2 regions of the Bradyrhizobium sp. ma5 genome follow, and region 1 is predicted to be linked to the other one. Evidence: riboswitches for the same ligand, from Rfam matches in the RefSeq annotation. Region 1 holds a riboswitch; the other holds the start of a gene.
The links. A riboswitch is a leader RNA that binds a small molecule or an ion and turns the genes downstream of it on or off. The one in region 1 is predicted to bind cobalamin.

Region 1 (4,209 bases):
CCTGCATCGCCCGCACCACCGCCTCGATATCCTTCGGCAACAGTCGCGCCGGATCGGTCGCGCCATGCGGATAGCGGCCGAGCGCGACGATATCGCGCGCCGGCAGCGGCCAGTGCACCATGTGCCCCTGTGGCAAATAGGCGAAACGTTTTGCCCGTTCGCGCAGCGGCAGCGACGCCAGCGCGTCGCCGCCGATCCTGATGTCGCCATCGGATGGAATTAGTCCAGCGAGCGCGCGCAGCAGCGTGGTCTTGCCGGCGCCGTTGGGGCCAACCAGCGCGACCAGATGGCCGGCCTCCAGCGACAGCGAAACATCGTGCAGCACCTTGCGGCTGCCGAGCGAGGCATTGAGCGCGGTGGCGGCGAGCAGCGTCATGCCACGCCTCCGCCCAGCGCGCGGCGTTCGCGCATGATCAGATACAGGAAGAACGGCACGCCGATGATCGAGGTCAGCACGCCGACCTTGATGTCCGAGGTCGAGGGGATGATGCGCACCGCGATATCGGCGGCGAGCAGCAGCGCCGAACCGGTGAGCGCGCTCGGCACCAGCAGCCGCGCCGGATCGTGACCGATCAGGGGGCGCATCAGATGCGGTGCGACGAGACCGATGAAGCCGATCGTGCCCGTGACGGCGACAGCACCGCCGACGCCGAGCGCAACGCCCGTGATCACGAGCAACCTTAGCCGCCCGACATCGACGCCGAGGCTCTGCGCCGCCTCCTCGCCGAGCGTCAGCGCGCGGAACGCGCTCGCCTGGCTGAGCAGGATGGCAGCGCCCGCGATGATGAAGGGCAGCGCCAGCGCCACGTGCTGGAAGCTGCGGTCCTCCAGCGAACCGAGCAGCCAGAATGCGATCTCCAGCACCACGAACGGATTGCTGGAGAGGTTCATCACCAGCGCGGTCGCAGCCCCGGCGAAGCTCGAGATCGCAAGCCCGGCGAGGATCAGGATCAGCAGCCCGGCATTGCGGCCGGCGATTGCGAGCAGCGCGAACACCGAGCCGAACGCAGCGATGATCGCCACCACCGGCAGCGCGTAGGAGCGCACATCGGCGAGGCCGAGCGCGATCACCAGCACCGCGCCGAATGCCGCCGATTGCGGCGCGCCGAACAGCGACGGCGAGGCCAGCGGATTGCGCAGCAGGCCCTGGAGCGCCGCGCCCGATAGCCCGAGAATACCGCCGATCGCGAACGCCAGAATGGTGCGCGGCAGCCGGATCTCGCGCACGATCACCTGCGCCACATCGCTGCCGCCGCCGAACAGCGCCTCGATCACCGCAAGCGGCGACAGCCGCACCGGCCCGATGCCGAGCGAGAGCACTGCCAGCAAGACCACGAGCGCGAGCAGCGCCGCGGTGGCGCTCCATCGGCGCCGCGCCGCGACCTCGGCCGCCAAGGTAAAATCCTGCACGCTCATTGGATCCATGCTCTTACAGCGATCGCCGTGGCAGGCAAGCGACACTCGACAAAAACCGTGGCCGCGTGACCGCTGCCCGACGTCCGCCGGGTTGACATTGCTGCCGGGCCGAACCCTAGATGAACATGACGGTTCTTTAGCGAGATGAAAAGGGAATGCGGTGCGGGGAAACTTCCCCAATGCCGCGGCTGCCCCCGCAACTGTATGCGGTGAATCCTTCGTCACAGGCCACTGGGAATCTCGGTCCTGGGAAGGCGACGAAGGGTAACGACCCGCGAGCCAGGAGACCTGCCGTCAGCCGTGGTCACACGCGAAGATGCCGGTCGGGGAGTACAGGCATGAGCTTCACCTGACGCGAGCGCGCATGGTGAGACTGGTTCGCGGTGACGTGCCACTGACGTTACCGAGGTCTCGCTTAGATGTTCTCCAACTCTTCCTCCCGGCGCCGCGCGCTTCTGTTCGCGTCGACGATGATCGTGCCGACAATCGTTCTCTCGACCGCACAGGCGCAGCAGGCACCCTCGCCCGATCAGCTACCGGCCGTCGAAATCACCAAGCCAAGCGACCAGAATTTCACGCGCGCCAAGCCGGCCGCCGACGAAGCGCCGGCGCCGCGCCGCCCGGCGCCGGGCACCGCCCAAGGCAACAATGTGGGCAGCGGAGCAGGATCGAACACGACAGGGACCGGACCGGCCGCCGGAACGGGCGGCGGCGGCCGGCAGTTCGCTGGCATCGTCGGCTCGTCGTCGACCGTGATCACGGCCGACGACATCGCGCATTCGCCAGTGCAGTCGCTGCCCGAGATTCTCGCGCAGGTGCCAGGCGTGCAGCTGCAAACGCTTTACGGCGGGCCGAACGGCGCCAAGACCTCGGTCGACCTGCGCGGCTTCGGCGCATTCGCCTCCGACAACACCTTGTTCCTGCTCAACGGCCGACGCCTCAACGACGTCGACAAGGCCGGCTTCGATCTCACGACGATCCCGCTCGATTCGATCGAACGCATCGAGATCACCCGCGGCAACAGCGGTGCGGTGCTCTATGGCGACAACGCGGTGGGCGGCGTGGTCAACATCATCACCAAGACCGGCGCCGGCGGTCCGCCAGCGACGATACGCGCCGAAGGCGGTTTCGGCTCGTTCAACACCCGCATGGCCGCGGTGTCCGCGGCGCTCAATTCCGGCCCGTGGTCGACCTCGTTCTACGGCAACGGCATCAAGTCCGACGGCTACCGCGTCAACAACGCGCTCGACCAGCGCAACGCCGTCGGCAACGTCAATTACACGACATCGGATCTCACCGCCTTCCTCACCGTCACCGGCAGCGACCAGAAGCTCGGCCTGCCCGGCGGACGGCTGGTCGATCCGTCGATCGGCGTCAACGAACTGCTCACCGATCGCCGCGGCGCGGCGACGCCCTTCGACTATGCCAACCAGCAGACCGCCAGCGTCACCACTGGCTTCACCAAGACGCTGATGAACGGCGTCGACCTGATCGTCGACGGCGGCTGGCGCCAGCGCGAGACGCAAAGCGGCTTCTTCGGCACCGTGCCGACCATCAGCTTCGCCTCGACCTACAATGACGCCGCGCTGCAGACCTGGTCGATCACGCCGCGGCTCAGCGTCAAGAACGTGATGCTGGGCATGCCGTCGACGATCCTCACCGGCATCGACTATTACGATTCGACGTTCCGTGAGGCGCGCGGCGCCTATCAGGGCGTCGATCCCTATCACATCTACAATATCGAGCAGCAAACCGTGGCCGGGTACTGGCAGCACACACTGGGCCTATTGCCGACGACCGACTTCTCCTACGGCGCGCGCGTCCAGAACACCAGCGTCTCGGCACGCGATCGCTACGATCCGAACGCACCGTTTGCGTTCGACACGCAGGCGGCGCCGCTCGACAGCAACGAGACCCAATACGCGCTGCATGTCGGCGCCGAGCATCGCTTCACCGACACCTTCTCGGTGTTCGGCCGTGCCGCGCGCGCATTCCGCACGCCTGACGTCGACGAGCGCGTCGCATCGGGTCCGTCATTCGACCCGCTGACCTTCGCCCCGATCCCGCAGAACTTCCAGCTCAAAACCCAGACGTCGCAGGACGTCGAGGGCGGCTTCCGGGTCAAGACCAACTTGTTTCAGGTCCAGACCAGCATCTATCTGATGGATCTCGAGAACGAGATCCATTTCAACCCGGTGCTGTTCTACAACACCAACCTCGACCCAACCCGCCGCTACGGATCGGAGACGAGCGCCTCGCTGAGGGTCAGCGACAGCGTCACCCTGCGCGGCGGCATGGCGATCACCCGTGCCGTCTTTCGCGAAGGCATCTGGGCCGGCAACGACGTGCCGCTGGTGTCGCGCTACACCGGCAATCTCGGCGTGACCTGGAATATCTGGCAGAACTATCTGGTGTTCGACGCCACGGTGCGGGCCTGGAGCTCGCGTATCATGGACAACGACCAGGCCAATACCCAGAACCGGATTCCGGGCAACGCCACTGCCGATCTCAAGCTCAGCGGGCAATATGACCGCTTCTTCTGGTCGCTCAGCGTGAACAATCTGTTCAACGCGCTCTATTACGACTACGCCATCGCGAGCTCGTTCACGGCCGGCCGCTTCTCGGCCTATCCGCTTCCCGGCCGCACCTACATGGTCAAGGCCGGCGCGACGTTCTAGAGCATGATCGGCGCGGCCGCGCGTGACCCGGCCGCGCCATCTCCTTACGTTACAAGCCCCGGTGAACTGGAGTAGAATTCCGGCAGATGATTTGACCCGTGCAGGGGAAACGCAT
Region 2 (4,209 bases), 2.8 Mb from region 1:
AGGATGTGGCCGCCGCGGCGATGATGCGCCAGCAGATCGATGTCCCAGCCTTGCGCGCGCAGGAAGGCGAGATCGCCGCGGGTCGATTTCGAGCCGGGCAGGATGACGAGCTTCGCGTCGCCCGGGATGGCTTCGCCCGGCCGCACCATCACGAGATCGACACCGGGTTCGAGCTTCAGCGGATCGAGATCGTCGAAATTCGCAATCCGCGACAGCGCCAGAAAGGCGATCTTGCACTGGCCGGGCTTGCGCGCGTCGCCGAGCCCGAGCGCGTCTTCGGCGGGAAGCTCGCCGGCGCGCGCGAACCAGGGCAGTACGCCAAAGCCGCGCCACGCGGTGCGGGCTTCGATCAGGCGGTAGCCGTCGTCGAACAGCGTCGGATCGCCGCGGAATTTGTTGATGACAAAACCCTGGATCATCGCGGCATCATCGGGATCGATCACCGCCTGGATGCCGACGAACTGTGCGATCACGCCGCCGCGGTCGATGTCGCCGACCAAGACCACGGGCACGTCGGCCCTGCGCGCAAAGCCCATATTGGCGATATCGGACTTGCGCAGATTGACCTCGGCGGGGCTGCCGGCGCCTTCGACCAGCACGAGGTCGGCGCGCGCCTTCAGGCGCCCAAAACTCTCCAGCACTGCGCCCATCAGCGACGGCTTCATGCCGGCATATTCGCGTGCGCGGGCGGTCGCGATCCGCTTGCCGTGCACGATGACCTGCGCGCCGACGTCGGTTTCCGGCTTCAGCAGCACCGGGTTCATGTCGGTATGCGGCTCGACGCCGGCGGCGAGCGCCTGCAAGGCCTGCGCGCGTCCGATCTCGCCACCATCGACGGTCACGGCGGCATTGTTGGACATGTTCTGCGGCTTGAACGGCAGCACGCGCAGGCCGCGGCGTCGCGCGGCACGCGCGAGGCCGGCGACGATGAGCGACTTGCCCACGTCCGAGCCGGCTCCCTGGATCATCAATGCGCGCGCCATGGCAATAACTGTCAGAACTCGACGCCCGGCTGGGCCTTGATGCCGGAGCGGAAGGGGTGCTTCACCAGCGTCATCTCGGTGACGAGATCAGCGATCTCGATCAATTCGTCCTTGGCGTTGCGCCCGGTGAGCACGACATGCGTCATCGGCGGCTTCGACGTCGTCAGAAAGTCGACGACATCGGCGATCGCCAGATAGTCGTAGCGAAGCGCGATGTTGATCTCGTCGAGCACGACCATGCGCAGGCTCGGATCCGCGATCAGCTGCTTGGCCTTTTCCCAGCCGGCCTGCGCTGCCGCGATGTCGCGGGCGCGGTCCTGTGTCTCCCAGGTAAAACCTTCGCCCATGGCGTGGAATTGGCAGAGATCGCCGAAATGTCCGGTGAGCAGGCGGCGCTCGCCGGTATCCCAGGCGCCCTTGATGAATTGCACCACGGCGCAGGGAAAGCCGTGCGCCACACAGCGCACGATCATACCGAAGGCGGAGGAGGATTTTCCTTTGCCGGCGCCGGTATGAACGATGACCAGGCCCTTTTCACCGCTCTTGGTCGCCATGATCTTGTCGCGGGCGACCTTCTTTTTCGCCATCTTGGCCGCGTGGCGCGCATCCAGCGAGGGGTCGGTGCCGACGGCGCCGTCCTCAGCGTCGTTTCCATCAGAAATCATCACGTTCCTTCGGCTTGACAAGTGCGGGGCTAGGCCGAATGGTGCCCCCGCGTTGGTTCCTGTCCTACGACAGGCGAAGAGGGAATGCGATAGGGCTCAGACCGCAGGGTTTGCCCAAAGCGCAGCCGCCCCCGCGACCGTGACCGGAGAGATGCCCAAGCCACTGATTCCCTGATGGAGTCGGGAAGGTGGGCATCAAGGGAGAAATCCTACTCCGCAAGCCGGGAGACCTGCCGACGCGATGTGTTTGAGACCGGCGGACGGGGTGTTCCGCGACGGGGAACGAACCTGTTCACGTCAGGTTCGTGTGCCTCATCGCTTCCCGCAGTCAATCCAGGAAGGGCGATGAGCGTTACACTTCATGTCTGTATCACCTGTCGCGCGGGCCAGACGCTCGCGGAAGGTGAGATCGCACCCGGTGCGCGCCTGCATGCCGCGCTCGTTGAGGCCGGCGTGCCCGATGACGTCAATCTGGTTCCCGTCGAATGCCTGTCGGCTTGCAGCCAGGGCTGCTCGGTCGCGCTCAGCGCGCCGGGGCGGTGGTCCTATGTCTATGGCCGCCTGTCCGCCGACAATGCCAAGGATGTGATCGCAGGAGCCGCCGCCTACGCCGCGGCGCCTGACGGCATCGTGCCGTGGCGCAGCCGTCCCGAAATCTTTCGCAAGCAATCGCTTGCCCGCATTCCACCCATCGCCGTCGTGCCGGAGGCCGCAGAATGACCACGCTCGCCAAGGTTCCGGTCACCGTCGTGACCGGCTTTCTCGGGTCCGGCAAGACGACGCTGATCCAGCATCTGATCCGCAATGCCAACGGCAAGAAGCTCGCGGTGCTGGTGAACGAATTCGGCAGCGAAGGCGTCGACGGCGAGATCCTGAAGTCCTGCGCCGATGCCAATTGTCCGACCGAGAACATCGTCGAGCTCGCCAACGGCTGCATCTGCTGCACCGTCGCCGACGATTTCATCCCGGCGATGGAGCAGTTGCTCGCGCGCCCTGTGAGGCCCGATCATATCGTGATCGAGACGTCCGGGCTCGCGCTGCCGAAGCCGCTGCTGAAGGCATTCGACTGGCCGGAGATCCGTTCGCGGATCACGGTCGACGGCGTGATCGCGCTGGCCGATGCGGAGGCGGTTGCCGCCGGCCGCTTTGCGCCGGACCCGGCCGCGGTGGATGCGCAGCGCGCGGCCGACGACAATCTCGATCACGAGACGCCGCTGTCGGAAGTGTTCGAGGACCAGATCGCCTGCGCCGATATCGTGCTGCTGACCAAGGCCGATCTCGCCGGAGCCGAGGGGATCAAAGCGGCCAAAGAGCTGATCGCGGCCGAGATGCCGCGCGAGGTGCCGATGTTGCCCATCGTCGACGGCGCGATCGATGCCCGCGTGATCCTCGGCCTTGAGGCTGCGGCAGAGGATGACCTCGCGTCGCGGCCGTCCCACCATGACGGTGAGGACGAACACGAGCACAATGATTTCAACTCGGTGGTGATCGAGCTTCCGGAAATCGCGGACGTCGATGCGCTGATCGCGTCGATCAAGGGGCTGGCACGCGAGCAGAACGTGCTGCGCGCCAAGGGCTACATCGCGGTCGAAGGCAAGCCGATGCGGTTGCTGGTGCAATCGGTCGGCGAGCGGGTGAGGCATCAGTTCGACATGCCATGGGGCGCGCGGGCGCGGCGGTCAAAGCTCGTCGTGATCGGCGAACACGGCGATATCGATGAAGCTGCGATCAGGGCGCGACTAGGTATCTGATGCACGTCGTCTTCCGCGAGAGCCGCGGCCTTGAGGAGACCGCGACACCAAGGGACCTCGGCCAGGATCCGGCCGATCTCGTGGTCTTGTCGTTTTCCGACAGCGATCTCGCCGCGTTCGCGGCCGGCTGGCGGCGGGGCCGCGCGGCGCTGCCGTCGCTGCGGCTCGCCAATCTCGCGGAGCTGCGCCATCCGCTGTCGGTCGATACCTATATCGAGCGGACCCTGTCGCATGCGCGCGGCATCCTGGTGCGGCTGATCGGCGGCGAACCCTATTGGTCGTACGGACTGGCCGCGGTGCATCGGCTGGCGAAGGAGCGCGGCATCGCCCTGGTGGTGCTGCCGGCGGACGGCCGCGACGATTTGCGGCTGGATGAATTTTCGACCCTGCCGGTCTCGACGCTGCGCCGCCTCAAGGTGCTGTGCGACAAGGGCGGCCCCGTTGCGGCGCAGGCCGTGATCGCGCAACTGGCGCTGGCGTCCGGCCTTTATGCCGGGCCGGTCGTCGGCGAGATCGATCTTCCCGAGATCGGCGTCTACGAATCCCGGCGCGGCGCCGTCGCGGCGCTGCCGGCATCGGATGGCCGGCCGCGGGCTCTCGTGACCTTCTATCGCTCCTATCTGGTGGCCGGCGACACCGCGCCGGTCGATGCGCTGATCGATGCGTTGCGCGAAAAGGGATTCGATGCCCACGGCGTGTTCGTCACCTCGCTGAAGGCGGCGGGCGTGGCCGATTGGATGCGCACTCAATTCGCGCAATGCCCGCCGGCCGCCATCGTCAATGCGACCGCGTTCTCCGCGGCCGGAGACG

Region 2: it holds a riboswitch for cobalamin, as region 1 does, so the genes downstream of both, ACE103_RS15395 (DUF1636 family protein) here and ACE103_RS02475 (TonB-dependent receptor) in region 1, are expected to answer to the same signal.

What each region holds. Positions count from the first base shown of each region.
Region 1 is NZ_CP170156.1:549,076-553,284, reverse strand. Features, by position in the region: gene ACE103_RS02485 (ABC transporter ATP-binding protein) at 1-376, opposite strand, end outside; gene ACE103_RS02480 (FecCD family ABC transporter permease) at 373-1,416, opposite strand; cobalamin riboswitch at 1,529-1,727, shown strand; gene ACE103_RS02475 (TonB-dependent receptor) at 1,887-4,094, shown strand; gene ACE103_RS02470 (hypothetical protein) at 4,208-4,209, shown strand, end outside.
Region 2 is NZ_CP170156.1:3,367,735-3,371,943, forward strand. Features, by position in the region: gene ACE103_RS15385 (cobyric acid synthase) at 1-983, opposite strand, end outside; gene cobO (cob(I)yrinic acid a,c-diamide adenosyltransferase) at 995-1,648, opposite strand; cobalamin riboswitch at 1,685-1,901, shown strand; gene ACE103_RS15395 (DUF1636 family protein) at 1,994-2,368, shown strand; gene cobW (cobalamin biosynthesis protein CobW) at 2,365-3,399, shown strand; gene cobN (cobaltochelatase subunit CobN) at 3,399-4,209, shown strand, end outside.